DNA from 2 places in the Methylomonas sp. HYX-M1 genome. Region 2 is predicted to be linked to the other one. Evidence: riboswitches for the same ligand, from Rfam matches in the RefSeq annotation. Region 2 holds a riboswitch; the other holds the start of a gene.

Region 1 (15,149 bases), 280 kb from region 2:
GCCGGTCTATTCGGCTTGGGCGGCGGAGTAGTGATCGTGCCGCTGCTGAATTGGTTGTTGATCGCACAGGGATTCGCCGTCGAGCACACCTTGCTGATCTCCGTAGCCACTTCGCTGGCCAGCGCAACCCTGACCTCGCTCTCTTCGGTGGCCACTCACCATAAGCTGGGCAATATTCTACAGCCGCGGGTCGCCGCGCTTGCCCCGGCATTGTTTGTCGGCGCATCGTTAGGCGCATTAATCGCCCACTATCTGAGCGCTACGCTATTACGCTGGTTGTTTGTCTGCTATTTGATAGTCACCGGCAAACGCTTGCTGAGCGCACCGCCGGCAAACACCCAGCCTATTCGCACGACTCGACTTTTGGACATTCTGGCCGGGACGTCGATAGGCGCGGTTTCCGCCCTTCTCGGCATCGGCGGAGGCACCATGACCGTCCCTTATTTAGCCGCTTGCGGCACCACGATGAAACAAGCAGTCGGCACTTCGTCCGCCTGCACGCTGCCTATCGCGTATTCGGCGGCTTTCAGTTATGTGCTGTTGGGTTGGGGAAACGAAAACGCCGCAAACGGACGTTTTTGGGGCTACGTTTATATCCCGGCATTGTTCGGAATCGCATCCACCAGCATTTTTTCGGCCCCTGTCGGCGCAAAATGGGCACATCGATTACCTGCCGATACGCTAAAGCGCTATTTCGGAGTAACTCTGCTGCTTATTGCAGTAAAAATGGCATGGTAGGCCATTCTGAGCCTCCCTATCAAACACCTATCCTACCTAACGAACGCGTCCGAGCTTATTGGGAAATTAACGCACCGGCTTTTTGATTATCCTGATAAAGTTTCACGGCGTAAACCGCCAGCTGATTATTAACCCTAGCCTTACTCAAATCGGAACTCGCCTGAGCATAATCGGTATCTTGGCTACGGCTACGCGCTTGCGCCAAACTTTGATAACTACTTTGCAGGTTGGCTAAATTCGAACTCAAGCCGGCCGAAGTTCCCGCTAGCGTACTTTGTAGATCGCTAACGCGACCGATTGCGGAATCTATGCTATCCAACGCCGTGCCGACACTACCGGCATTGCTTACGTCCAAGCCCGAAATGCCCAAGCCGGAACCGGTCAAATCACCGAGATTCAACTCCAAGGTATCGCCGGAATCCGGACCGATCTGGACTTGTCCGGAAAAGCTGCCGTCCAGCAACTGCCGGCCGTTAAATTGGGTATTGTTGGCAATACTGTCTATGCCTTGACTAAGGTTGTCGATTTCGTCTTGAATGCTCTGCCGGTCGGTGGCGGACAACGCGGCACTACCGGCTTGCACGGTCAGCTCGCGAATTCTTTGCAGATTATCGGTGATTTGGCCGGCCCCGCCGCCCGCAATTTCAGTCAACGACAAGCCCGAGGCAATGTTGCCGATCGCTTGTTGCTGCCCGCCGAGTTGACTGGTAAACGCATTGGCAATGGCTAGTCCGGCGGGATTGTCCGCGGCTGAATTGATAGCCTTTCCGGAACTTAGGCGCTGCATATTGGTATAAAGCAAATTTTGCGCTTTATCCAGGGAATTGTGACTAATAGGCGACAACATGACAACCTCTCCTACAAGAAACGGTAACAGCCAAATACCGCGGAATACAACGAGACAAACAGTTCAAACCCGCACCGCAATCTCAAGCGGTAGTATCGATAGTACCGCCGATAATAGTTTGCTGCTGCGATACCAGAGCGCTTTCGGACGCAGCATAAACATCCGGCTTGACTACCGCTTGATTGACCGTTTGCACCAACTGCTGCCCTGCATTCTTAAATGCGCCCGATAGCGTCAAACGCAACCGGGCTTCGTCGGAATTGACTTCAGCCTTGTTGGCTTGATTATCCAGACTCCTCGCCTTGGCATCGTATCGATCCGCCAACGCTTGAGCAGCGTCGGCTTGCTCGCGTAACGCGTCGGCTTTCTGCGCGGCTTGTTCGGCACTACGCTTGGCAAGCGTCGAGCTCAATTGGTCGTATGCAAAACTATTGATACTGGATGTCGCACTGGAAATCATATCTGGGCCACCTCCACCCAAAGCAGCGGCTCGACAAAAACGGTAGCATAACACCCTTTACTCTTTTACCTTAACAAAGTCAATCGCCTCGGCAACAAAATATCAATCAGCGCCCTTCACATCCACTGCTCTGCGCATGATTAACTGATTGAAAAACATGCTGTAAAACGTACCCGCCCAGGACGTAGCATCCCCTTCGGCCAAATCCGCTAGCTGATTTTGGACAACTTATCGCCAAGCATTTTTAGACGATTGGCTTTATCATCGACCCACAAACGCAGCCGCGTCCGCTTCAAAAACTTTTATAATCCGGCCCATCTAAGCACAGCCCTTCCGGCTACAGAGCGCCGGCTCACAGCGGCTCTTGCCGAAAAAACTGTGCGGTAGCGTTGTATTCGCTTTGAGGAATCCTTATATGCCCACCGCCACGTCACGCTACGAAAAAACCGCAAGTCTGTTTGCATTGGGCTTGCTGCTGTTCGGCTGCTATCAAGTATTAAAACCGTTTGTTGTCGACATGCTCTGGGCCGCGATTTTGTCGTTCGTTACCTGGCCGATGTATCACAAACTCAGAGACTACAAGTTGACGGCAACCCAAGCGGCGACTTGCATGGTTCTGCCCATCGGTTTGTTCATGCTCACGCCGTTCGTTGCCGCGGCCTCGGCCATCCCGGACGACGTCAACCGGCTACTGCAATGGCTGTCCGGCCAGCCTCACGCATGGCCGCCGGCCCCGGCCTGGTTGCGCGAGCTGCCCTTGGTCGGTGACGGCGCAAGCGAAACTTGGCAAAGTTTTGCGGAAGATTCCAATCGTGTCCTGGATCTGGCCAGAAAATACACACTTCCCGCCAGTAGCTGGGCGTTGGAACAAGGCATACGTCTAGCCGGGGAATTGGTACATATGGGTTTTAGCTTGTTGGCGCTGTTCTTTTTTTACCGCGACGGCGAACAGGCTGCCCAACATTTCGTTAACCTCATGCAGCGTCTGGCCGGCGAAAACACCCAACGCATATTGGCCATAGTCCGCTCCAGCTTGAGGGCGGTGGTATACGGCATTTTAGGTACCGCCTTGGCTCAAGCCCTGGCGTCCATTTTGGGATTTATCATCGCCGGCGTGCCCTACGCGTTCGCGTTGGGTTTCGCAGCATTTTTTTTGATGATTATTCCGGCGGCCGGCACGCTAGTCTGGTTGCCGATTTCGGCATGGTTACTGATGGAGGGTGAAGCCGGCTGGGCTTTGTTTCTGGCCGCGTGGTTTTTATTGCTGGTCGGAACCATCGACAACTGGTTACGTCCGCTGTTAATCAGCCGAGAAGTCGAACTACCTTTCGTTTTAATACTGTTCGGTATTTTGGGCGGTTTGTTGGCTTTCGGCTTTATAGGGGTATTCATCGGCCCCACGCTACTGGCGACCTGCTACGCGCTCATGTCGGATTGGCTAATGCGTAAAGAACACGAGGTGTTGACGAATCCCAACGCCAACGGGCAAGACACCGACTAACCCGATTTGACGGCTTGCAGAGCTAAAACCCCGGGATGCGCCAGCGCATGTTGCAAGCGCCGCCACGCCGGTTCGTCTTTGGGCAAGCCCAATCGCACGCTGGCCGGCCGGCTGAACAAACGGGTCAGAATCGCTTGTTCGGCCAGTATCCGATGCAATTGGCCGGCGTATTCGGTCTCTATCCACTGAAACAAATCGCAGCCACCGCTAGGCGGCCAGCCATTTTCGCTTAGTAGATCGGTCAAGCGCCGGCTTTGCAATTTGAGACGGATAGCCGTCTCGCGTTGCCATTGCGTATCCTTTAGTGCGCGCGCCGCCGCATAGCGAGCCGGATGACTGATGGCCCACGGCCCGAGTTCTGCCGCCAATCGCTGTAGTATTGCCGTTTCGGCGATCACGAATCCACAGCGTATCCCGGCCAAACCAAAGAATTTGCCAAGCGAACGCAACACGATCAAACCCGGCTTTACCGGCAATGGCGACAAACTGAGCTCGGGCGTCGTATCAATAAAGGCCTCGTCGACGATCAACCAACCGCCCCGCTGTTGCAAGCGGCCGTGCCAGTCCGACAATTGCGCTATGGGCCAACGGCAACCGGTCGGATTGTTCGGATTGATCAAAATCAATACATCCAAAGCCGGCAACGCCGATTCGAGCGCATGCACTTGCAGCGCCGTAACCTGATGTCCGGCCCGCTGCCAGGCACCGGCGTGTTCGGCATAAGCCGGATGCAAGACCCCTACCCTGGACTGTGGACGCAAACGCGGCAAGGTTTGAATCGCCGCTTGCGACCCGGCTACCGCCAATAGCGAGGAATTGCCGTAGTAAGCCCTGGCCGCCGGCAATAATTCGTCCTGCTCTTCCGGCAAACGCAACCAGCATTCGGCCGGCACCGGCGGTACCGGCCAGCCATTAGGATTAATACCGGTGGATAAATCCAGCCAATCCGCAGCCGGAATGCCGAATTGCCGGGCGGCCAGCTGCAGACATCCGCCGTGTTCAAGCAACATAGTCATACATGCCGATTGCCGCAACCCATAAGACCAACGCCCGAAAAACCAAGGTTACGGCGCGATCGATGTCGGCATTTTCCGGGTGACAAACACCACCGAACCAAATTTTTTGCTTGACGACGCCGTGGTAGCTAGCCGGACCACCCAACTCAAGATTCAATGCGCCGGCACCGGCAGCCATCACCGGGCCGGCGTTGGGACTTTCCAACAGGGCTGCTTGGGTGCGCCAAGCCTGCAATGCCGCTGGAGCATTTCCTAGAACCGCATAAGTCAATGCCGTCAGCCGCGCCGGCACAAAGTTCAACAGGTCGTCGAATCGTGCCGCCGCCCAGCCGAAATATCGATAGCGCTGATTTTTATAACCCCACATCGCGTCCAGGGTATTCGCCAAACGATACAGCACAGCCCCGGACGGGCCTAATACCGCGAACCAGAACAGCGGCGCGAACACCGCATCGGCACCATTTTCCAACACGGATTCTATCGCGGCTCGCCGCACGGCCGGCGCATCCATGCCCCCGGTCTGGCGGCTAACCATATCCCCGACCCGTTGCCGGGCTAACGGCAACTCATCGGCGATCAGCGCCGTCCGGACCCGCTGCGCGTGTTGCTGCAAACTACGGGCAGCGATACAAAAATACAGCAGCAAGCCGTCCAGCAGCCAGTTGCGTTCGAGCAATACCATAGGCAAAGCCGGCGATAGCGCAACCGTTAACGCTACCATTCCGAACAACCGTTGCAGCCTGGGGGCTTTACTCGAAGCCGAGCAATAATGCTCCACCCGCGCGGCCCAGCGCCCGAAAAACACTAAAGGGTGGTAACGATTGGGTAACTCGCCCAGGCCAAAATCCAGAGCAATGGCCAAAAGCACGGCCATCATCAGCGTCACAGGGTTAAGCGGGATTTATTAGAAACGGGCCGCCGGCCCCCGGCGACCCAACCAGCGCAGGCTTAATGGGTATGCTGGGTTGCACGTTGCCCCAGCACGTTTTTGCCGAGAACCACCAATGCAAACACAGTGACCGCGTAAATCGCGGTGTATTGCAGATAAGACGGATAATACTTGGCGAAACTTTCCAGGAATCCTGTCCAGTTGCCGCCGGCAAACTTACCGGATAACCAATAAAAACTGCCGTTGGAAATCAGATAGGCCAGCGAAGTGGCACTCACCAGCGCCACCGCCTGCTGCGCCAGCGTATTGAAGTTCACGGCCGCGAACCGGCGGCACCATTTGCCGCCCCACCACATCGCCGCATAGGTCGGTACTAAAAACAGATATGCCGCGGATATGCAATAATCGCTGACGCCCAGCTGGGCGATGGCCAGATAATCGATAAGCCCCGCTTCCGCCAGCAACAGGGCGAACAGGTAGCGTCCGCCCAGCCATAAACCGGCCAGGAAAAATACCGCCAACGAGGCGTCCGGCAAGGCAAACGGCGACCCGAAGTGGTGAAATCGCGTGGCGGCCATTAACGCCATCAAGGCGACGGCGCCGGGTTTGACGGTCAATTGAGCTGAATTCATACAAGTATCTCCCGGATCAGTTTTGATAATGAATGGAAAAAAAGAAGTTTCTATCGGCCGTGTAATAAGTATTCACGGTTTGATAACGTTTATCCAGCACGTTATTCAACTTGGCGCTCAGCGTCCAGTGTTTATCGATATGGTAGGCGGTCCGCAAGTCCAAAGTCACGAAACCGTCAACCACTATGGTATTCGCCCTGTCGTCGAAACGGTTACCTTGCGCCAATACGTGGGCACCAACGTCGACAGCGCCGAATCCGCGCGATAAATCGTAAGACAAGCTCTGTTCCGCGCGGCGCGCCAACCTTAAATCGGTTTTGCGGTCGCGCGGACTGAGAATACTGCCTGAAAGCGCATGCCGCCAGCCCCAAGTTTCGGTACTGACCTCGGCTTCCATGCCGTCAATTTGCGCTTTATCCAAATTAACCGGCTGATACAAATACGTCGTCGGATTGACCACCAAGCCGCTCCAATCGATTAAATTGTCGATATCGGTATGATAAGCGCGTACTTGCCATTGCGCCCAGGCATGTTGCCCTCCGATGCCGGCCTCCACCGTCGTCGACTCTTCCGCCCGCAAACTGCGGTTCCCCTCGGTAATATAAGTGGTACCGAAGAAAGTAGACTGTTGGTGCGGCCAATACAAGCTGTTGAAGGTCGGCGCCTTGAAAGCGTTACCGAAGCGGGCGAAGGTACTCAAGCCGTAATCCCAATTGAAGCGCCAACCGATGCTGCCGGTCACATAATCGCCGCTGGCCTGATTTTCGTCCCAGCGTATCGAGGCATCGATGAAGTGACGCTCCAACAACCGACTATGAATATTGCCGAACACACCGACGTCGTAACGCGACGTCTCGCTGTAATTGACGTTGCTCTGTACTTCGTCGACCCGATAGTCGCTGCCTAGAGTCAGGCGGTGGTCGTCGTTAAGGCGTACTTCGTTCAACCAGCTGGCGTTCCAGCGGGTGGTATTGATACGGCCGTAAAAACTGCCGTCCGGGTTGAAATTATCGTTTTCGTCCAGCGTTTGTCCGAAACGCAGACTGGAGCGCCAATTGTCCAACACGTCTAGGCTACCGGACAAACCCACCATCTGATTGACGAATTCGGTGCGATTCGGAATGCCGTCGTATTCGGTTTTACCTTGCGCGCGCATGAAGCTGGCTTCGATTTCGCCATTATTATCGAAACGATGTCCGGCACGCGCATTGATCCCGGTGTTGTAATAGCCGTCCCTATCGTTCTCGCCGCTGTTGCGGAGATTGAAACCTTGACTGTTGAAATGCGAGGCGCCCAAAGCGTACCAACTATTACCGACTTTACCGCTGACGTTACCCGCACCGTTGAAGGTATCGTAAGAACCTGCTCCGGCATCCAAACTGATGCTGGGCTGCTCCGAACGACTGCCTTTACGGGTAAAAATTTGAATGACGCCGCCGAGCGCTTCCGAACCGTACAAACTGGAATCCGGCCCACGGCTGATTTCCACCCGCTCGATTTGATCCAGCGGCAGGAACTGGAACGAGGCAGAACCCAATGTCACCGAACCCGCCTTGATTCCGTCGATCAGCACCAGCACGTGGTCGGAATTGGTGCCGCGCATGAATGCGCTAGTATATTGCCCGTAGTCGCCGTTTTGGGTAATGTCCAAACCCGGCGCAGTCTTGAGCAAATCCGGTAAGGTTCGGACCTGTAAGCGCTCTATGTCTTCCCGGGTAAACACCGTGGTCGCGGTGGCCAGCTCCGCAGTGACCGTTTCGCTGCGGGTCGCGGTCACTACCGTTTCGGGTAAAAAGCCGGTTTGATCGTTCGCGCCAGCCGGCGAATGGGTAACGATGGCACCGATGCCGAACAGCATTGATGACGCAATTTTAATTTGTCGCATGAATTCCTCTGCGCCCGCCGCGCATCAAGGGTTATTAAACGACAGAGGATAAGCGGGTGCGCGAAACGGACCGAAGCAGGCAACGATCATTTCGTCGACAGCCCTCCGCTGTCTCGAACGATCCTTCAGGCCAGTCTCCGGGCTTGTAAGCGGCTATACAGCCGGAACTGCAGCCTTCCCATGCCTTGGCACAGTGGCGTGATTGCAGACCGTTAACTTACCTACCGTTGCGGGGGCAGCGCCGGAATGAGTGAAAATTCACCGCACCGGCTTCCTGTTTAAGCGGGATCGCTTGTCGACCGATCCAAACACCTGAAAGAGGGTCGCAAATTCTACCAGCTATTGGATGCCGATCAAGCAAATAAGCGCCGTTAGCTATTTTAGCGCGTCACCGGCATTGAAAATTACGCTTGACGTGCTATAACTTGGCCACTGAGTCAAATCGGTTTTCACGCGAACAAAACAGGCACATTTATGGAAATTCAATCGAAGTTGCTCGGCAATCAACAGGTCAACCCTGATACCGTCATTACTTTTCCGCATGGGATTCCCGGCTTCGAAGACCAAACCCGCTTCAATTTGTTTCATCAGGAAGGCAGCGATATTGTCTATTGGTTGCAATCGCTGGATAACGAAGATTTAACGTTATCCGTCGCCCACCCTGTCCACTTCAACATCAACTACAGTTTTGTCTTGACCGACGCCGAAGAGCAGTTATTGCAGATTAGCGACGGCGACGAAATTTTAATCCTAATCGTGTTGCACAAAGACGAGAGCGGTAACGACAAGCCAACGATCAAGGGCTCGATCAAATCGCCTATGGTAATTAACAGCAACAAACGCTTAGGTCTGCAAAAAGTGCTGGTCAACATCGAACAAAGCATCACGCTAACGGAAAAAATCAGCGAAATCGATGTCGCCGAAGCCTAACCGAAATTCACAGGTCGCATAAATCCATCGTTTGCAACTTGATTTTTAAAGCAATAGCCGGGCTTTTTAGAATTTGCGGGCGCAACACGATGTGTGCGCCCGATTGAGAAGCGTTGCGTGAGTGTGTGAGTCGGACTCAATTCAAGCGGCTTGCACCGGAATCGAATGACTGCAATGGCTGACTTTATTACCGGCCTCGAAATACACCAATACCGGTTGATAATTTTTCAACTCCGCCTCATCCAAACTAGCGAAGGCGCAAACGATGATCAAATCGCCGGGACAGGCTAAGCGCGCCGCCGCCCCGTTAATCGAAAACACACCGGAGCCGTTTTCGGCACGAATCGCGTAGGTGGTAAAACGCTGGCCGTTGTTGATGTTGTAAATATGTATTTGCTCGTATTCCAAAATTCCTGACAAATCCAAGATATCGCCATCAATGGCGCACGAACCCTCGTAGTCGAGTTCGGAATGTGTCACACGAGCCCTGTGCAACTTAGCTTTCAGCATATTGATGTGCATAATCGACGTTTTCAAAAACGAGTGAACCGGCGATTATGCCTGAAATGCCGATAGCTATCAAACACGCCACTCGTCAGCGCCTGCCTGCGCCGCGGGCAATCGCGGGGACCAACCCTAACGATCGATTGGCGGCCAGCGAAAGGCATTCGCCGTCGCGCCGATTGAAAAACGCCGAATCACTTGCGACTGAAATGGATGTTATCGATAAGCCGGGTTTTGCCTAACCTAGCAGCCGCCATGACCACCAAATCCGTATCGTCCGCGTCGGGGGGCAATAAATCCGCGCTACGGCATAGGCTGAAATAATCCAATACAAACCCCGCGTCGCTGAGTATTTGTTGCTGGCGCTGCAGCATGGCCTGCTCGGGCTCGCCGGCCAAGACAGCCTCCCGGGCACCGCATAAACATTGGAAAAGCAAGGGGGCCACCGTCCGCTCTTCGTCGGATAAATAGCTGTTGCGCGAACTCATTGCCAGGCCGCTGTCCTCCCTAACCGTCGCCACGCCCTGAACCCGCACCGGCAGATTTAAATCCAACACCATACGCCTGAGCACTACCAGTTGTTGGAAGTCTTTTTCGCCTAATAGCAATACATCCGGCTGCACGATGTTCAACAATTTGCATACCACCAAGGCCACGCCGTCGAAATGTCCCGGCCGGTTAACACCGCAATGCAAGGCGGACAAATCGGGTACGGACACTTTGGTTTGCGAGGCCTGGGGATACATTTCCGCCACGCCGGGCAAAAACAGTAAATCGGCACCTTGCCCGACCAATTTGTCCTTGTCTTCTTTTTCGGTTCTGGGATAGCTATCGAAATCTTCGTTAGGAGCAAATTGCGCCGGATTGACAAAGATACTGACCACGACCCGATCCGCCTGCTGATGCGCTATTTCCACCAAACGCATGTGTCCGTCGTGCAAATTGCCCATGGTAGGCACGAACGCCACGGTTTGCTCGGACTGCCGCCATGTGCGGATTAGGGCTCTGACGGCATCGACGGTCGTTAAGGTTTGCATAAATTCAATAACTCTGCTCTAAACTCGGAAACTGCCCGGACTTGACCGCTTGGATAAAACCACGCACGGCGTCTTCTATGTCCGCCGCCCCGGACAGAAAGTCTTTAGAAAAACGCGGGCGCTTGCCCACGCTAATATTCAGCATATCGTATAACACCAGTACCTGGCCGTCGCAATCGCCCCCCGCACCGATGCCTATCACCGGAATCGTCAACTGCCTGCTGATTTCCGCCGCCAATAATGCAGGCACGCATTCCAAAACCAGCATGCCCGCGCCCGCCTGCTCGATAGCCACCGCATCGGCCAATATTTGTTGGGCTTGCCCGGCATCCCGGCCTTGCAGCTTGTATCCGCCGATCAGGTTCACCGATTGCGGCAGCAAGCCCAAATGTCCGCACACCGGTATCCCTTGCGCCGCTAAAAACGCGATGATTTCCGGCTTAGCGCCTTCCAATTTGACCATTTGCGCCTGGCCTTCCTGCATCAAGCGCGTGGCGGTGCGCAATGCTTGTTGCGGATCGGCGTAACTGGCGAACGGCATGTCGGCAATGACGAAGGCCCGTTTGCGGGCCCGCGTCACACAACGGGTGTGATACACCATGTCGTCGACCGTCACCGGCACGGTACTGACCTGTCCTTGCACCACCATACCTAAGGAATCGCCAACCATCAGCATCTCGACGCCGCATCGATCCAATAAGGCGCTGAAACTGGCATCGTACGCCGTCAAACAACTGATTTTCTCGCCCGCGCGCTTTAATGCGCCGATATCGGCAATGCTAAGCGTTTTGGGGGCTTCGGCATAAAGTGTCATAACTCGATCCTATGCAAACCTTGAAAAGGACAAGCGGCCAATAAATCCGCCAGCACCCCTAACCCGGGTATCGGTAAATCGGCCGGCGCCACGTCGGCTAACGGATACAATACAAACGCGCGACGAATTAGTTCCGGATGCGGCACCTGTAAGTCGGCGGTATCGATTATTTCTTCAGCGTACAACAATAGATCCAGATCCAATGTCCTGGCGCCCCAGCGCTGATTTCGGACCCGGCCATGCTGATTCTCGATCTGCTGCAAAACCGCAAGCAACTCGTGCGGCGTACACAGCGTAGCCACCCGCATCACCGCGTTGACGTAATCGGGTTGATCTTGCGGCCCTACCGGTGCGCTGCCATAAAGCGCAGACAAGCCCAGTTTGCGGATTTGTGCCTGCTGCGCAATTTCGTCCGCCGCGCTCAGCACTTGACGTAACGGCTCGTCCAAATTGCTGCCCAAACCTATGTACGCCTCGCCCCACACACTTACAGCCGTCATGTCGGCGCACCGCCGGTTTTGGGCTTGCCGCGGTAACGCCGATTTTTAGTGCGCGGTTTGGGCGCGCCATTTTTAGGCGGAGCCGTCATTTTACGCTGCTCTTCGTCATCCGCACTCTGGAAGCGGGTCCACCAATCGACCAAGCCCGGATCGGCTCCGCCGGTTTCGGCCCGCAGCTGCAGAAAATCGTAAGCCGCCCGAAATTTCGGCTGTTCCAACAATCGGTAAGGCCGGCTGCCGACGGTCCGAGTCAACTTGGCTTGCATGAACCAAACGTCTCGCATCGCTTGGGTAATGTGTCGCGGCATGGCAATGATTTTGACTTGCTTAGCCAACACCTCGTTCGCCGCGCTTTGGTAGGCGATGGTTTCGTTTTCGCCCCTTTGCAGCAAACGCTGCACCGCGCACTGCAAAGGCTCCCACAACAAAGCCGCCAACAGAAAATAAGGTGTCAGCGTTTTACCTGCCGCAAAGCGCGTATCGGAATTTTCCAGCGCCCGAATCAGGAACAAACGCGGGAATTCGTGTTCCTGAGTTTCCAGGCAAGCGTCGGTTTCCGGAAACAAAATCGCAAACAAGCCGTAGTGCCGCAACAGCTCGAAAGTTTGCACGCCGTATCCGGCCAAAAATAACTTCAAAACCTCGTCATACAAACGAGCGGCCGGAATGCTGCCGAGCGAATCGGCCAATGCGAATATCGGCCGTTCAGTCTCCGGATGCAGTTTAAAACCCAGTTTTACCGCAAAGCGAACGGCCCGCAGCATCCTAACCGGATCTTCCCGGTAACGCCGCTCCGGATCGCCTAACAAGCGCAATACCGCATCCGCGTGATCTTGCATGCCGCCGGTATAATCCACCACCGAAAAGTCGCGAATGTTGTAATACAGCGCGTTGACGGTAAAGTCGCGGCGCCAGACGTCTTCTTCCAACGTTCCGAATACGTTGTCGCGCAACACTCGTCCGTCCTCGTGCACTAGTTGCCGATCGGCGTCGTCCTCGGCGGAACCTCGAAATGTGGCGACTTCGATGATTTCCTTGCCGAAAAACACGTGAGCCAAGCGGAAGCGCCGTCCGATGATCCTGCAATTTCTAAACACTTGCTTGACCTGTTCCGGACTCGCATTGGTCGCGACGTCGAAATCCTTCGGTTCGCGCCCCAGCAACAAATCCCGAACGCAGCCACCTACCAGATAAGCCTCGAAACCGGCTTTCTTCAGACGTTGCAGTACTTTCAGCGCGTTATCGCTGATTTGCGAACGCGAAATGCAATGCTCCGATCTTGAGTAGATTCTCAGCGAACGCTGTGTAACCGGCCGCTCGGTGACGGTTATGGAATGCCGCTTGGGCGAAAAAATCTTTTTGAAAAACTTAAAAATGACAATAACCCTATGTTGTTTTTGTTCCGTCAAGTATCGCGAGAGGAAGCAACTACCGTCTAAAATTCCCGATGCCTATTCACAATTCGGCTTGATCCCCCCCAATAAACAGGCCATCCTAATCCCAGTTGCAACAAATTATCGGCGCAGTCCGACAATTCGCATACCCAACGGGGATGGCTCGAGCCATTGGCTAAATTGTTGCATCGGGCCCCTTATAAGCCGGTAATCATATCACCGCACAGATACAGCGCCAATTACAGCCGGAACAGCCTTCCGATACGAGTCCGCCCACGAGGTGGCAAAACCAACCTTCCCTGTCTATCGTCTACACTTGAAGGCTTTAGTCAACAGGCAGTTTCACGGACAGGAATCACTTGCTAGCCCTGTAGCGGTTCCTTAGAATTCAGCAGATAAACCGGAGGTAGCGCTTGTCAAATCATCGAGAATTCATCCCGCTAAACATTGCCGTACTAACGGTATCCGACAGCCGAACCGAAGCGGACGACACATCCGGTCAAACCTTGGTGGCGGGCTTAACCGAAGCCGGCCATCGCTTGATCGACAAGAAAATCGTAGCCGACGACATCTACCAGATCCGCGCCGCCGTCAGCTTATGGATTGCTGACCCCAGCGTACACGCCGTCATCAGCACCGGCGGCACCGGCGTGACCGGCCGCGACGGCACGCCGGAAGCGGTATTGCCACTATTGGACAAAGTTCTGGACGGGTTCGGAGAAGTCTTTCGAATGCTGTCGTATCACACCATTAAAAGTTCGACCATACAGTCGCGCGCCGTCGCCGGGGTCGCGAACGCCACTTATATTTTCTGCATACCTGGCTCGTCCGGCGCTTGCCGGGACGCCTGGCAGCAGTTGATCAAGGAGCAGTTGGACTACCGTACCCGGCCTTGCAACTTGGTTCAGCTAATGCCACGGCTATTGGAAAAATAATGCAAACGCGCTTTTTGTTTTGGGCGGCAATCGCAGGCGGTTCGGGCGTCGGGTTGGGTGCGTTCGGCGCCCACGGTTTGAAATCAGCATTGTCCGCTTACGAATTGGAAATTTACAAAACCGCTGTCGATTATCAAATGTGGCATGCGTTACTGCTCGGTTTAATCGGCAGCTTGCCACCCCGACGGCAATTACTTTGGGCCGGCTGGGCATTACTGGCCGGCATTGTCCTGTTTTCAGGTAGTCTGTACTTATTGGCAATCCTGAAAATCCGCTGGCTGGGGGTGATCACCCCGTTCGGCGGTACGGCATTTCTCGCCGCTTGGGGCTTACTGGCATACGCCGCCTATCGGCGTTCGGAGGAATAAACCATGGCTACGCCGCCACGCCCGCCAAGTTCCGCACCCGTGCGCCAGCCCAATCGGAGCGGCATGCGCGATCCGGACATTCATGAAGAAAAACTACCGCCGGTGCCGGAAGACGCGATGCTCAAGGTCTTGCAATCCGTCATCCATATTGCGGTGCGGACCTTAGCCGTATTAACGACTTTGGTGATTTTATGGGGTGTAGCGGACGTAGTTTACGTGTTATACCAACGCTTGGTTGCGCCGCCGCTGTTGTTACTCACCGTTTCCGACTTATTGGCCGTGTTCGGCTCGATATTGTCGGTGTTGATTGCGGTCGAAATCTTCATCAGCATCACTTTTTATATCAGGCACGACGTGTTGCCGATTAAACTGGTGCTGGCTACCGCGCTGATGGCTATTTCCCGTAAAGTCATCATGCTCGATGTCGCGGACTTGGATTGGCCTTACATCGTTGCGATTGCAGCGGTTATCATAGCCTTGGGCCTGGCATACTGGCTGATCTCCTACAAACCCAAACCCATACCACAAGAAGAGCGATAATCGATGCGCGACGCAGCCCCTCAAACCATCTATCTAAAAGATTACACGCCTCCGGAATATTTAATCGATCGGATCGACCTGGAGTTCGAGCTGGACGAACAATGCACGCTAGTCCGTTCACGGCTATCGGTGCGGCGCAATCCGGACAGCGCGCACCTC
Region 2 (15,149 bases):
GGTGAACAGGTAATAAGGCAGTATCACGATCTGCCGCATGCCGGCATGCACCTGGCGCTGCACCACCGATTCCAAACGCGGATGGGTAATGCCGGTAAAGGCGATGTCGATCAATTCGTGCTCGCCGTCTTCGTATAACCAGCGCGCCATTTTGGCGACTTCGCCGTTGGCCACCCGGTCGGACGAACCGCGCCCCAGCAGCACAACCCCGGTATTGCGCGGGTCCGGCACGTCCAGACTATGCATGGCTTGCCGCAAGTTGCGCCGCAAAATCTGCAAAATATCCTCGTCGGCCCCCAAGTGCCGGCAATACACGAACTCGACGCCGGGATGACGCAAGCGCGCCTGTTCGATGTGCTCCGGTATTTCCATTTTCACGTGACCGGCGGCGTTTAAAATCAACGGCAACACGACTACCCGCGCACCCAGGCCGGCCGCACGGTCCAAACCGGCGTCCAGCAACACCTCGGCGAATTCGATGTAACACACTTCTATGCGCCGCTGCGGCTGTAATTGCCGCCATTGCGCGGCGAAACTTTCCACTTCCCGGTTGCCTTGCTCGTCGCGCGAGCCGTGCCCCACCAGCAATACGGTTTCGGAATCGGCGTTTATCATGAGGATTTTTCCGCTTTGCGAAAACGGTGCGAAAACATCGCATCGTAGAGTTTGGAATGATTGATGTCTTGCCAATGCCGGGCTCCCAGGGCCGGGCTGGCGATGATCATGGCTTGGCTATTGATGCCTTGCGCGCGGCACAGCTCGCGAATGTCGCGCAAACAACCGCGCACGATGCGTTCCTCGCCGGGCCAGCCGGCCTTGTGTACTACCAGCATCGGTGCGTCGTCCGGCCAGCCGGCCGATCGCAAGGCATGCTGCACCTCGGCCAGCAAGGTGGCGGACAAGAAAATGCACAAGCTGCAGCGGTGTTTGGCCAAGGCCTCCAAGTCTTCGCCGGGCGGCATCGGGGTACGGCCGGCCACCCGGGTAAAAATCACGGTTTGGGTGACTTCCGGCAAGGTTAAGGACTCGCCGGCCGCGGCGGCGCTAGCAAAAGCCGACGACACGCCCGGCACTACGCCCCAAGCGATACCGGCCGCGTCCAGCGGCCTTACCATCTCGGTCAACGCGCCGTACAGGCCGGGATCGCCGGTTTGCAGACGAATCACGCTGGCGTGGCGACCAGCCCGCGTAATCAACCAGTCGCTGATTTGCTCCAACGTCATGCCTTTGGAATCGCAAATCTCGCAGCCGGCCGGCACGTAGGCCGTCGCCGCCGGATGCACCAGCGAGCCGGCGTACAGCACCGCACCGGCCTGTTCCAGCAAGCGTCGGGCTTTAACGGTCAAAAGTTCCGGATCGCCCGGCCCGGCGCCGACGAACCACACCTTAACCATTGGGCCGGCCTCCCTCATCCACGGCCGACGCGCGAAACAGCGCCGCGGACAAGCTGCCGAGCAACAGCCAAAACGCCAAATTGGTTAGCGCCGCCGCCGTGACGAAGCGCGTCTGCAACCCGTCCGGCGCGCTACCGGCTTGGACGGCCGCGATTTCAGGAGCGCCTATGGCATGCGGCAACACGATTAACAGCCAGCCGACCGGTCCGGCAATCCGATGAGGAGACCAACACAGCAACGCCAAACCGCTCGCGGTGCCGACAACCGTAGCCACCCACCAGACTTGCCGCGCCGTTAAATCGGCGGCTTCATTGCCAGGCAGCTCCGGCGGCAGACCGACGGCCGGCGCGGCAAAAAACGCCGCGTAACCGGCCAAGCCCCACAAAGCACCGTCGAAGGTTGCGCTCGGCGGCTTCAACCGATAAGCAGCACTCAGCATCAAAGCCAAACCGAAGGCCAGCAACAAATTGGCGCCGGCCGTCGCCGCCGTGCGTTGCCAAACGTTTTCCGGCTGCCAGGCTTGATCCTGGCGACTCGCTTCGTGTTCGGCATGCACTTCGTAACGTTCCGCTTCCAGAATCAATGGCGTTACCCAAATCGCCTGTATAAGCGACAGCAACAACGCGGCGGCCAGGCCGGTCAAGCCGGCCGGCAATAGCAGACCTTTCGCCATGACGGCGGCCTAATGGCAGGGAAAACCGCCGGCGTGGCGGGTATCGTGGGCGGCGTTATGAATTGGCGCAAGCGGCGCGAAACCGACGATCAGCACCAAAAGCAAACCGGCCGCAAACGCGGCGTAGGCCTTGACCAGGCGCACATCGAAGACGGTGGAAATGGATTGAACCAGCATGTCGAACTCCCCGAAAAAATGTAACGAACGGAGCTGACTGGCTAGGAAAGGAAATCGGGCAGCGAAGACCGCCCGGCGGACGATCGCACAGCCTGCGCTCTCCCTCCGAGAGTCGGCACCCTACAATCGATCAGGCCGGTATTCTGGCTCACCTTCTTACCAATCGGCGCCTTCCCACACCCAATAATGGTGCAGTGGCAAAATGCCGATTCGTCCGGTTTACAGCAGCGGGGGCTGCGCCGGAATCGATGCACTGAGCTGCATCTCACCGGGCTTCCCGTTTAACCTGAAAGCAAAAAAACCTTCAGGCACCTTATCGAGGTTGCGAGTATATCCGAGCCGGCGGGCTTAAGCAGCAAAAATTTGAACCGGTTAACAGGGAACGATGACGTCGCACCGGAATCGGTGGACGGGGAATCGCCGAAAATCGGCGCATCAATCGATAGCGGGTGCGGCTAGCGAAAACCACTGCGGCAAACCGCGCAGCTCGCCAAGCTCGCGCAACCGCCGGTCGATAGCGTCGTGATTGCCCCACACCACGTCCGCCAAACCGCCGCCCTCAACCCGCGCGTCGATCTCTTTACAGTACAAACCCCGGTCGCGTTGCCGATAAAAACCGTAAGTCCGGCAAGCCAGCGGGCGGTAAGCATAGACGGAACACAGGCCTGCGGCCTGATCCAACATGGGGCAAATTAAAGGCCGGGCGGACTGGCCGGCCAGCGCGGCGATGCCGCGACCGATTTCCTGCAACCTGTCTTTGGGCAGGGACGCCAACCCTTGGCGCAACAATAGCCATTCCCGCTCGGTAAGCTCGGGCACCTCGGCCAGGCGCCGGCAACAACTGTCGCAACCTTGCCGGCACGGCCAATCGTGGCGGCCGGCGCGAACCGCCGCTACCCGCTCGTCGATTTCGGCATGCAGTTGCTTCAGGCTATACACGGCTAGCAGCGCGGCGGATCAGGCTTGAAAACCGGTCTCGGACGCCGACAGGTCGCTATCGTCGCCGTACAGCAAATATAAAGCCGACCTGTCCGGGCTCTCGGTCTGAAACGCCGAATACGCGTGTAACAAGGGCGAGATGTAGCGTGCCGAACTCGGACTGGTGAAAACCAGATAACTGGCGCCGTCTTCGGCCCAGCCGCCGTACATCGCCATGCCCTTAGGGCCGTTTCCGGCCACGTATGCGGCTCTGAACGCGCCGAACAACACGGCCAATTCGCCGGATTCGTATTCGTTACGCGAGAACTTAATGCGGTGCCAAGCCGTGTTTTTTAGCATCTCTTGCCTACCGTTGAACGAAAATTCGCAGCCTGCCTGCAGGCCCCCACCACTGTTACGACACTGTAGGCGCGCAGGCGGGACGATCTTAACATCCGCAAAATTTTCCGCCAATCTCGGCTCCGGCGTCGCAAGACGAAGGAATAGGCGCAAGTCCGGAACCGACGAAAAGTTGCCCGGTATTTAACTGACCGCATTGAATTGCGCATACACTCGGGCATTCCGCTCCGGGTAACTCTCATAAACATGCGCAAATACCGCCGAGCATTTATGTTGATAGCGCTATGGCGTGCAGGCACACGGCAGACCGGAATCCAGGGGGGGTATTCGCTGCTGAGCTTGAGTTGAGAGCGGGCCGCGGCTTTCTGCCGCCAGCTTAGTACCAGTAATTCGCGGGCCATTTTTTTGACCTCGCTACGCTCCTCAGTCTCAGTTCCGGCGCCGGACGGGTAAGAATGTCGAAGATGACCGGTTCTTCCTCGCTCATATGCTCCTGTCTAACGCCCTCAACTGACGCCTGGCAGTAATTTGCACTCGCGGCCTTTGGCATGCAGTTTCTTGCAAAATTGCCTTGCCTGACTCTGCTCCAAACCGGTCCATTCGGTGCGCCACAATGCCTTGCCCTGACGCTTGATTTGCACGATGTGCGGATTGCCGCGCTTTGCTTCGCTGCCTAAAGCGTAGCGGGCCTGTTTTAGATTGACGTTGGCTTCGACTTTTCGGGCGTGATCGCCCAGCATGACCACCCAATTGGAGTGACTGTTTGCCCGCTTTTGCGGCTTAACCACGGCTTTAGCGCTAATGACGGATGATTTGCCCGGTTTGATGCGAATGGGTTCCGGCCGGCCGTAAGCGGTATCCGCGCCCATTTGCGCCGCGCTACCCGCGCAATGGTTGGACGACAGCTGAAACGGCGGCGGCGCGCTGCCGGCGTCGGCCAACTGCACGACCGGCAACCCGACCATGCCCGCCCCGGATTTTTCAAATCCCAAATCCAGTAGATTCGCCATTTGTTGAAACCTTTCCGCACTGCTGCGCGCGCCTAACAACACCCCGATCAAGCGATGTCCGTCGCGTTTGGCGGAAGCGATCAAGTTATAGCCCGAACCACAAGTAAATCCTGTCTTCAATCCGTCCGCGTCCGGATAGATTTTCAGAATCTTATTGGTATTCGGCAACAACCGGCCTTTATAGGCGAACTCGGTGGCGGAAAAATAACGGTAAAAATGCGGATAGCGGCGTATCAATTCGGACGACAACAGGGCCAAATCGCGGGCGCTGCTGATTTGACCTTCGTTCGGCAAGCCGCTGGCATTTTGGAACGAGGTGTTGTACATGCCCAGGCGACGGGCCTGACCTGTCATCATCGCGGCGAAATTGCTTTCACTGCCGCCTAATGCCTCAGCCAACACCACCGCGGCGTCGTTAGCGGAACGGGTGGTCACTGCCATAATCGCATGTTCCACGGTTATGCTCTGGCCTTGCCGCAATCCCAGCTTGGAACTGGGTTGGATCGCGGCATGCGCGGAAACCGTCAGCTTGTCGTCCAAATGCAAACGGCCATTATCCAGTGCCGCAAACGTCATGAAGATCGTCATAACCTTGGTCAACGATGCCGGATACCAACGCTGGGTGGCTTCCACCTCATGAATGACGCGACCGCTATCGGCATCGATGACGATAGCCGCATATCGGGCGTGAGCTGGAACGCCTGCGAATAAAACGCACGCCAACAAGAGGGTGAATACATGCCGCAAAGCGGACTTGGATAAGATTCGATGAGTTTGCAACATAGCGGCCTAAGCTTTTGATCGCAGTATTTAATCAGAATTATCGATTTCGAAAAAGACCCAAGCCACCCGGGGATGCTCGACTTTGATCGTTTTTTCCAACGCATTGATTAATTCGACCGCCTCGGACACCCGCATGTCGGCCCGCAATTCGGCCTTGAGCGCTACCATCACTTGACTGCCGTGGTGTATAGCCCATACGTTCAACACCCGAACGACGTCGGGTTGCCGCGCCAAGCTATCGGCTACCGCGTCGCGTATCCCGCTATCGGCTTCGCCCAGCATTAGCGCGTGCACCTCTTTTCCCACCAACACGGCCACAACCACCAACAACACGCCGATCAAGATCGAGCCCGCAGCATCGTAAGCCGTGTTTCCGGTTACCAGCGTCAATCCCAGCATCAGCGCGGCTATCACCAGACCCAACAGCGCCGCCAAGTCTTCGCCGACCACCACCATCAATTCGCTGGAGTGAGTCTCCTTAAACCATTGCCACAAGCCGCGCCCGGCTTTCTCGTCTTGCATGGCCGCCAAAGCGCCTTTTAAAGACAAGGCTTCCAACACCACCGCAACCGCTAGAATACCGAGCGCCAAACCGGCATTTTCGACCTCGTGCCGTTCCCCTAGCCGCAGCCACCCCTCGTAGATCGAAAACAGCCCGCCGACCGAAAACAAGGTGATCGCCACCATCATCGACCAAATGTAGGATTCGCGCCCGAAGCCCATGGGATGTTTGGCGGTGGCCAGCCGCGAGGAACGCTTCATGCCGACGAACAACAAAATTTGGTTACCGCAATCGGCAAACGAATGAATCGCTTCTGCCAATAACGAGCCGGAACCGGTCCAGGCCGCCGCTCCGGCTTTACTGACGGCTATGCCCAAATTGGCGGCGAATGCATAAGCGATAGCTTTTGTGGAGTTGGCGTGCGACATAAACAAGGCTAAATAAAGTGGGCCGGATATGGCGGCAATCTTACCAATTGAATTGGCAGCTGTAGACAAGCTTAGACCAATCGGAGCCTCAAGCCGAAAATTCGATGCCCCCCGACTCAGCCCGGCAAATCGACGATAGCCCCACGTACGAACAGCAACGCGGAACTGTCGCAACTCCAGTCACCGCGCTTGCGGCCTGCCGGAGCCAATTGAAAATCGCCGGCTTGCAACAACATGTCGCCGAAAAAAACCTCGCCCGCCAACACCATGCATTCCTCGTCGACTGAATGGGAATAGTCCGGCAGCTGCGCACCGGCAAACAAGCGATAAAAACAGGATTGATAATCCCGGTCGCCATAAAGGACTTTTTTTTGCACCCCCGGCGCCAAGTCCTGCCAATCTTCGTTGCTCTCCATAAACACGCTATCGGACGAGTCCTCACCGCCGGGCAGCAAACCGCCCAATACCTCGCGCAATACCCCGGCCTGATCGCCCAGAGAAGTTCCGCGCAAATAAGCCAAAGCCCCTTGCCGGGATTTGATCGTCGCGTGCCGGCTGCCGGGCGGCGATACGTGATAGTCCAGAGGCCCCAGCTCCAAAGCCTCCATCTGCAAGCCGCCGCGTAATACTATGCCCTCTTCCAGCCAATGATGCCGGTGCGGAATCAGGCCTGCACCGGCGGCGAATTCGATCAACACCGAACTGCCCTGCGGCCCGTCCCACAAGGTTTTGAACTTGACGCCGGCGGTCAGGCAACGCCAACTGCCGTGCTTGCCGCGCACCGTCAGCAACCCGGCATGCCTCGCCGCACTGTGCGCGACGTGGGCCAGCAAACCTTGCCTTAACCCGGTTTTACGCGCTTGCGGCATGGGAATGGGAGACAAATGATCCAGCAGCAACCGGTTGAGCCGGTCTTGGGAAGTGTCGTCGTCCGAAGCTAGCGAATCGGTTTCGTCATTCATAAACGTGCATCCTTTATTGCGCCAATTGCGCCAACATCGGCTGTAAACTCGCCAAGGAGCGGCGTATGTGCGATTTCACCGTCCCCAACGGTAAACCGGTGCATTGGGCGATTTCGTCGTGGCTCAGGCCGCGGAAAAATGCCAAAGCCAATAGTTGCCGCGGCAAGGGCTCCAGCGCCGCCAACGCTTGATGCAACACGCCTTCTTGTTGCACGGCTTGCAACAAATTGTGCGGCGTTTCGGAGTCCGGCCCCGCTATTGCTTCCATGTGCTCCTGCTCCAACTCGTCTTCCGCAACGTTCAATTGGCGCAACCCGTCCAAAGCCCGGCTGCGGGCCATGGTCATCACCCAGGCCTTGACACTGCCGCGGGCCGGATCGAAACGCGGCGCTTGCCGCCAAATTTGCCAAAAGGTATCTTGCACCACTTCCTCCGCCAACTCGGCTTGTCGGGTTATTCTTAAAGCCACACCGTAAACCTGATGGACCAAGGCATCGTACAAACTAGCTAAAGCCGCTTGATCTTGATCCACTATCGCGTCTATCCATTGCCGCAGTTGCGTTTCCTCCGGCGCAGCAGCACCCGCGTCCGCCGATTGGGCGGATTGGTTCAACTCGTCGGATTCCGGACCTAGTTGCGACATACGAAGTTCAGTGTGTTTAAATCCTAATACGTAACCCGCGGCGGTTTGGATGCAATGCATTGCCGGACCGGCTGGCAATTTTATAGGCCGACCGAAACTCCGCCGCTGGCCGGTTATTGTATTGACGGACGCCTATCCGGAGCAAATCGGCCGACGCAAGTACCCGCGTCGTTTTTTCGACAATGCCGAATTTGAGCTAACTTTGTTAACCGGATTAGTTGCCGGCCGCACAAATGTCCGCCAAACGGCATAGCATCCAACTTATCCGGCGTCGCCAACCCTGGCGAATGCTTGACCGCGTCGCCATAGCCACTTTCAATCTCATGCGAGCAAAACTATGAAAATTCTAGGTGTAGATATAGGCGGCTCCGGCATCAAAGGCGCCATCGTCGAAACCGATACCGGGGAGTTACTCAGCGAACGCCGGCGCATCGAAACCCCTAAACCAGCCACCCCGGAAGCCATAGCCTACACCCTGGCACAATTAGCCGGGCATTTCGCCTGGCAAGGCCCGATAGGTTGCGGATTCCCAGCCGCCATACAGCACGGCGTAGCCCGCACCGCATCGAATATCGACGCCTCCTTTATCGGCACCGACATTGACCGGTTATTTTCCGAAACCGTGCATTGCCCTTGCTACAACCTAAACGACGCCGACGCCGCCGGCATCGCCGAAATGCGCTTCGGCGCCGGTGCCGGCATATCGGGGGTAGTGCTGATCGTAACGATAGGCACGGGTCTGGGCACCGCGCTGTTTACCGACGGCGTACTGCTGCCCAATACCGAGCTGGGCCACATTTACATGCCTGACAGCATCAAGGGCGAACATTACGCCTCCGACGCCGTGCGCAAAAGCGAAGACCTAAGCTGGAAACGCTGGGGCAAACGCTTCGATAAATACTTGAACTTGATGGAAAGCCTGTTCTGGCCGGATTTGATCATCCTGGGCGGCGGCGCCAGCCAAAAATTCGACAAATTCAGCCACCACCTCAGCGTAGCCGCGCAAGTCCAACCGGCGGCATTTTTAAATCAAGCCGGCATCGTCGGCGCCGCGTTATATGCGCGGGCACGCTACGGCTGAATCCGTGCTAACCGATATGCTGTGTTGAATACTCAACAAAGCACCCGAGTAGGCTGCTGCCTTCAGATAGCGAACGTTTTAGCTGCGCACAAACATTGTGAAAAGCTGACGTGTATTTCTTCCCCCTCTGGCTCTGTTACTGTCGTCTTTACCAACGTTTACTATGAAAGTCATGATGGGAGCGACACATAGCCGCGATTCGCAAGGCCCTCATCGCGACTATGCGTCGCTCCTACCAAACTACCTTTCATTTGCCGGAGCGATTGCCAGACTTTCATGATCGTTAGGCAAGAACTCGAGAAGCGCGCGTTCCGTCAAGCCGTGTTACAAACACCTAAGCAAGCAGCCCGCCGGACTCGCTCCGCGCTTACCGGAGACTACTCGGAATAATGCCAGAGATATCGGTTTGCTATATCATGAGGCAACAATAACTAAAAACACCGACCGGGGGATCTTTCTATGGACATGTTACGGGCGCTGGGACTTGGTCCCGAGCACGCAATCAGCAAGCAGCAATTACATCTATACATCAATTTGAAATTGGCATCCTGCGGCCAACCCACCTGTATCGATGCCGAATCCGCTGCGTTCATGGAGACCGCGCAAGACTTGTTGGACAGCTACCTGGAAAAAAACCGCCTGTTGGCCAATTCCACCCTCTACCCGGCCGATCGCCGCATTCAAGATTTTCTGGACCGCTATTTGTCCGATCTCGGCTTGGAACAGCTGCCTACCCTGCCGACCATGACTTTCGAGCTGGACAGGCACGGCGTAGCCCGCGAATTGTCGCTCCCCTTGGGAGCCGATCACTTCGTGTCGGACATCGTTTCCAGCTACCGCGTCAAACAAGGAGTGTTGCACAATCCGGCCAGCGACCGGCGCACAACGGAAGGTTCCTTCCACATCGCCGAAGGCGGTTTGCCGGTACCGGGCGACAAAAAACAAGTACCCAAGCTGACCTTTGCCAGAATGCTGGAGCAGGCGCTGAATCCACCGGCCGACATGCTCATCGTCCCCTTTACGGCCAATCAGCCCCAACCGGCCCGCATGTTCGCCTCACTGCTGTTGCGTCCGGTGATTTGCCCGGAACTTCCCGGCCTGGAAGCGGAAAAATCCATGGAAGTCCGCTTTTTCGCACCCGGCAATTTGGTCAGCAACCTGGATTTCGTGGAAAGCATCTTCGGCAACGGCGGCAATCCGGCCCTGCCGGAATGCGACGCGGCTTTGGACATCGAGCATTGGAGCGGGCATAGCGGCTGCGTGATTCTGGCCCCGCATTTGGCCAAACTGACCAAAAAACAACTGGGCTTGCCGCATTGGGACGACGCCAGCGAACGGCAACGCGCCGACGGCATGTGCTGGCAGCAGGAAGACGAGTTGTATAACAACGGCCAGGCCTTCAAGCTGACCGCCCGCGACAAGTCCGGCGTGATCGTGACCTTGTTGGCCGACAATTATTACGGCTACTGCAAGAAAGAAGTCAAAACTCAAATCAGCTACGCCGCCAATTTATTCGGCAGCGCCGAAGAAGAGCACGCCGGCGGCGCCCTGGCCTTCCGCCGCTTTAACCACGGCGACGAATTCGGCGTCGGCAGCCTGACCCGCGAACCCGGCTACGATTTCGATGAAATGGCCTACCGCTACGGGCAAATCATGACCGTACAGCCCGAAGGCTATGCGATCGACAACCGGTTTCCCGACATAGTCTATGTGCCGCAAGATTTGCGGATGAATCTGACCAGCCAAAAAATTAGCTGGGTCAAAAACGGCCAAAGCCACAGCATTCGTTTGCAACCGAGCAAAATTTACGTACAACCCAACGGTTACAAGATAGAGATGTGCAAACACCCCGGCGCGCCGTCCTGGCGGCTGGTCGGCACGGTTGCGGAGGGCACCTTCTGTCACAAACCCTGCACGGTATCCGGCGGCGGCAAGTCGGAAATTTCCAAATCGATAGAAGACGCCGTGATCTACGGCCCACTGTTCGTCGACGATTTGCAGCACGATTTGGACAAAGTCCAGGCCATCTTCGACAAAGACTACACCGGCCGCTTTTTACCCGGCCACGAACACGAAGACCGCGCCCCTACCCGGCCGATATTGAGCGAGGAACGCAGCTTGGGTTCGGTGATCAAGCTGCTGACTCCTTCGCCTTACCACACCCCGGAATTCAACGCCTGGCTGGCTACTATCCCGCCCGGCATTCTGGCCTTGGTGTTTTTGATCAAACGTTTTTACCGTAGCGAATGGGGCGAACGTTGGCGAGACCACTTGTCGGTCGACGTGATCAACGGCGCGCCGGGACATGAATTGAAACTGGAACAACGCAAGATCGTCGCCACGTATTTACGGGTCGGCTTCGACCAGGAAGGCGGCTGGCGCACCTTTAAGGTTCGCCAGGACTACATCGCTTGTGAAAAAGTGCAAATGGAAGACGACATCAGTGCATCGGGGGTCGTCGCTACCGCCGCGGTCAAACCGTGGCTGGCTAAAAACGGTCACTATCAAACCAGCGTCAAACTGGTCAAAAACTGCGAATACCGGTTGTTTCAACGCCCGGACGACGCCATCATCCCCGGTTACGACAAACAAACCGAAACCAACATGGCTGCTCCCGGCAATTTCATGGCCAATTTCGAACCGCTGGATCCGGAAAAACTGGCCGAAGTAGTGGAAGACGTCACCCGTTTTTCCCAGTTCACCCCGCCGATGCGGCAATTGCTGGAGCAAGCCTACACCGAAAAAGTACCGTTCGTGGTGTCGTCCGCCTACCCGCGTTTGGTTAACGGTAAGCCGTCCAAAAATCCGCGCTATCTGGAAACCCGGCTGGATTTGATCAAACCGATGCGCAAATACGTTGCGGAAATCGGCGCCCGCTTACACCGCAAGATTCCGTTGAATCAGCCGTTATGCCACCCGGTCGACGCGGTACTGACCGGCCGCCGCAACAATCCGCCTGACGGTGCTATCCGCCCGCTGGCGGTCTACAACCCCATTCATTACCAAGAGCTGCCGGAATTGTTCATGGACTTCGTCTGCTCGCTAACCGGCAAATCGCCGTCGACCACCGGGGCCGGCAGCGAAGGCGCGCTGACCAAGGGTCCGTTCAACGCCTTGCGCCCTACCGCCGACCTCAACAACGCGCTGGTCTCGTTCATACTGACCGGCTACCCAGGTTTTTCCAGCTCCGCCGGCTACATCGGCCCGGACATACGGGTCGACCACGACATTAGTTTATTGATCCCGGAAATCTGGGCGCGCTTGTCGCCGCAAGAACGCCAGCCGGATTATTTGCTGAAGCACGGCTATTTGGAAGCGGTGGCCGATTTCGAACACAACGGCAAGCCGGTATTGGCCAGCCGCTTGGGCTACCGGATTACCAGCCAATTCGTGCACGGCCTGATGGGCAAGATTTTCGACAATCCCTATGCCGTATTCACCGACGAAATCCTGCAGCCGGAGCGGCAAAACCTGGACGTATTCGTCGACGGAGTCAACAATATCGTAGAAACCCAGCAGCGCGTCGCCCAGCTATACCTAGAGGACGGCAGCATTGCAGACGCCTGCCCGCCGTTGTACGCCCTGCTGCACATCATGGCCCATGGCCAATACCAAGGTATGGACGCACATTCCCCGGAACTTCGAGCAATGTTCACCCGCGAGTATTTGTTGGAATCGGCTTGGTACCGCAAACGCCTCGAAACCAAACAGCAACGCGATGTAGCGCTGTGGCAACGGCATTTGGCCTACCTGGAGCAAACCCTCAAATCCGGCAGCCAAAATCCGCGCATTGCCGGCCTGAATTTACAGCAACGCCGCCAACACACCGAAACCAAACTGGCTTACCTGCAATCGGCCGATTATTTGCAAGCCTTGGTCGGCACCATAGGCGCGGATCCACTGGAACCCTATTAATCCGGGACACGGGCAATGCTGTCGAGTGAAGAAGCGTAGGGGGCGAATCCATTGACGCGACCGGCGGCGGCAAGAGGCTGAATAAATTCGGCCCTATAGTCCGCCCCACGGACAACGCAACTTTTACGCAAGCGCTTTACAGCGAACAGACCCAAGCACGCCCGCCATGAAGCGGCCACTCTCTATACGCATCTACGCCTTGGCGGCCGGGTTTATCGCATGGCCGCTCGGGGCGACCCTATTCGCATGGATAGCTTACCGACTGGATTCGCATCACCCCGCCGGCTGGCCGGGTTGGGATGCACTGTACTGTGGCAAACGCCGATCAATTTGTCGCCGTCAATAACGGCTCGACGATTTCCTGAAACTTGTCTTTGGTCAACTCCCCCGGCTGCCGGTGCACGATTTGCCCTTGCGCATTCACCACCACGGTAAACGGTACGGCGTTGATGATGTTGCCCCATTGCCGGGCCAATAGCGTGCCGGCGTCGCCGGTAACCAGCATCGGGTAATTGACCTTGGCTCGCTGCAGGTATTCGGCCACGGCATCGCGCTCCTCTATGGCCAATCCCACGAATTGCAGGTTTCGAGAGCCGTATTCGTCCTGCCATTTGACGAACTCCGGAATTTCTTTCAAACACGGACCGCACCAACTGGCCCAGAAATTCAACACCAACACCTTGCCTTGCCACTGCGCCGCGGAATGTTGAATGCCGTCCACATCCGGGAAGCTGAAATCCAGCTTGGCCGGCGTTTGCGCGGGCCGGGTCGAGCCGGTGTGTTGTTGCAGGTAAAAGCCTAACGCCAAGGCCAGCGCAGCCACGACGACAATAATCAATTTGGTTTTCATAACTGTTTCAAGGATTGTAAAAAGGTGGCCGCGTCCTGATAGCCGATGACCCGCAGTTCAGCTTGCTCCCGGCCTTCGGCATCGAAGAACATAATGCCGGGCGGACCGAACAGCTTGAAGCGCTGCAGCAAGGCTTTATCGTCCGTGTTGTTTTCGGTGACGTCGGCTTGCAACAACACAAAGCTGGCCAACTGCTGTTGCACGGCGGTATCGGTAAAGGTGTAGGCTTCCATCTCTTTGCACGATACGCACCAATCGGCATAGAAATCCAACATCACCGGCTGGCCGGCGGCTTTGGCTTCCGTCAATTTTTGCTCCAGCTCGGCTAAACTGTGCACCCGCTGAAACGCCAGTCCCTTTTCTGCGGCCGCCGCGTCGGCACCGCTAGCCAGTGCCAAGCCGGACAAGGGTTTAAGCGGATTGGTGTTGCCGGCACTCAAACCTATCAGTTGCGCTACCCCGAATACCAGCATCATCAAGCCGACGCCTTTCCATAGTCGCTTCCAGCCGGTCACAGGATGCGGCAAGGGCTCTAAAGCGTTCAAATAAATCGACGGAATGATCAGCAGCATCGCCGTCAAAAACATGGTGACGCCGGGCGGTATGATCCTGGATAACATCCACACCGCTACTGCCAACATGATTACGCCGAATACCGCTTTGGTCGCATTCATCCATAGGCCGGCCTTAGGCAGCAATTTGCCGGCCGAAGCGCCTATCAGCAATAACGGCAGGCCCATGCCCAAACCCATCGCAAACAGCGCAAAAGCGCCTAATACCACGTCACCGGTTTGACCGATGTAAATCAAGGCCGCCGCCAGAGGCGCGGCGACGCACGGCCCGACAATCAACGACGACAAAGCGCCCATGATGCCGGCTCCCCAATAGGAACCGTCGCGATGCTTATCGCCGGACTGCGACAACTTGGTTTGCAAAGCCGCCGGAAGCTGCAAGTCGAAAAAACCGAACATGGACAACGACAACAGGACGAACATGCCGGAAAACGTGGCGATAACCCAAGGTTCCTGAAATACTGCTTGCAAATTGCTGCCGAATAAAGCCGCCAAAATACCAAACGCGGTGTACATCAAGGCCGAAGCAAGGACGAAGCTGGCGGACAGTAAAAACGCTTTGCGGGTACTGACGCGGTGGCCGTGACCAACCAGGATGCCGGACAAAATCGGTATCATCGGAAACACGCACGGGGTATGGGCCAACAAAACGCCGAATCCGAAAAAGCTCAACAAGGTCAGTAAGAAACTATCCTGCTTTAACGCGGCTACAATTTTGTCTTGTTCCGAAATCGGCTGAGCCGCCGGCGCCGGGAAATCGGCGGCAACCGCGCTTGGTGCGGCCGGTAGCGCCAACTCGACACGACTGTTCATCGGCGGGTAACACACGCCGCGATCGGCGCAACCCTGAAACTTAGCGGTTAGCGTGACGGTTTCCGCCT

What was found. Region 2 has a riboswitch for cobalamin ahead of AB0A83_RS06990 (CbtB-domain containing protein). Riboswitches for the same ligand answer to the same signal wherever they lie in the genome.
Region 1: it holds a riboswitch for cobalamin, as region 2 does, so the genes downstream of both, AB0A83_RS05720 (TonB-dependent receptor) here and AB0A83_RS06990 (CbtB-domain containing protein) in region 2, are expected to answer to the same signal.

Annotation. Positions count from the first base shown of each region.
Region 1 is NZ_CP160405.1:1,205,950-1,221,098, reverse strand. It holds gene AB0A83_RS05755 (sulfite exporter TauE/SafE family protein) at 1-738, shown strand, start outside; gene AB0A83_RS05750 (flagellin) at 794-1,585, opposite strand; gene AB0A83_RS05745 (hypothetical protein) at 1,668-2,045, opposite strand; gene AB0A83_RS05740 (AI-2E family transporter) at 2,461-3,546, shown strand; gene cobD (threonine-phosphate decarboxylase CobD) at 3,543-4,562, opposite strand; gene cbiB (adenosylcobinamide-phosphate synthase CbiB) at 4,546-5,439, opposite strand; gene AB0A83_RS05725 (hypothetical protein) at 5,511-6,083, opposite strand; gene AB0A83_RS05720 (TonB-dependent receptor) at 6,100-7,968, opposite strand; cobalamin riboswitch at 8,079-8,299, opposite strand; gene fliW (flagellar assembly protein FliW) at 8,443-8,898, shown strand; gene panD (aspartate 1-decarboxylase) at 9,040-9,420, opposite strand; gene panC (pantoate--beta-alanine ligase) at 9,597-10,439, opposite strand; gene panB (3-methyl-2-oxobutanoate hydroxymethyltransferase) at 10,444-11,253, opposite strand; gene folK (2-amino-4-hydroxy-6-hydroxymethyldihydropteridine diphosphokinase) at 11,250-11,753, opposite strand; gene pcnB (polynucleotide adenylyltransferase PcnB) at 11,750-13,048, opposite strand; gene moaB (molybdenum cofactor biosynthesis protein B) at 13,561-14,082, shown strand; gene AB0A83_RS05680 (DUF423 domain-containing protein) at 14,082-14,450, shown strand; gene AB0A83_RS05675 (phosphate-starvation-inducible PsiE family protein) at 14,454-14,990, shown strand; gene pepN (aminopeptidase N) at 14,994-15,149, shown strand, end outside.
Region 2 is NZ_CP160405.1:1,484,916-1,500,064, reverse strand. It holds gene AB0A83_RS07005 (sirohydrochlorin chelatase) at 1-615, opposite strand, end outside; gene cobM (precorrin-4 C(11)-methyltransferase) at 612-1,394, opposite strand; gene AB0A83_RS06995 (CbtA family protein) at 1,387-2,067, opposite strand; gene AB0A83_RS06990 (CbtB-domain containing protein) at 2,077-2,244, opposite strand; cobalamin riboswitch at 2,360-2,575, opposite strand; gene AB0A83_RS06985 (YkgJ family cysteine cluster protein) at 2,680-3,183, opposite strand; gene AB0A83_RS06980 (hypothetical protein) at 3,202-3,522, opposite strand; gene AB0A83_RS06975 (D-alanyl-D-alanine carboxypeptidase family protein) at 4,029-5,315, opposite strand; gene AB0A83_RS06970 (cation diffusion facilitator family transporter) at 5,343-6,245, opposite strand; gene AB0A83_RS06965 (cupin domain-containing protein) at 6,362-7,207, opposite strand; gene AB0A83_RS06960 (sigma-70 family RNA polymerase sigma factor) at 7,221-7,850, opposite strand; gene ppgK (polyphosphate--glucose phosphotransferase) at 8,188-8,931, shown strand; gene AB0A83_RS06950 (hypothetical protein) at 9,391-12,846, shown strand; gene AB0A83_RS06945 (TlpA disulfide reductase family protein) at 13,172-13,696, opposite strand; gene dsbD (protein-disulfide reductase DsbD) at 13,693-15,149, opposite strand, start outside.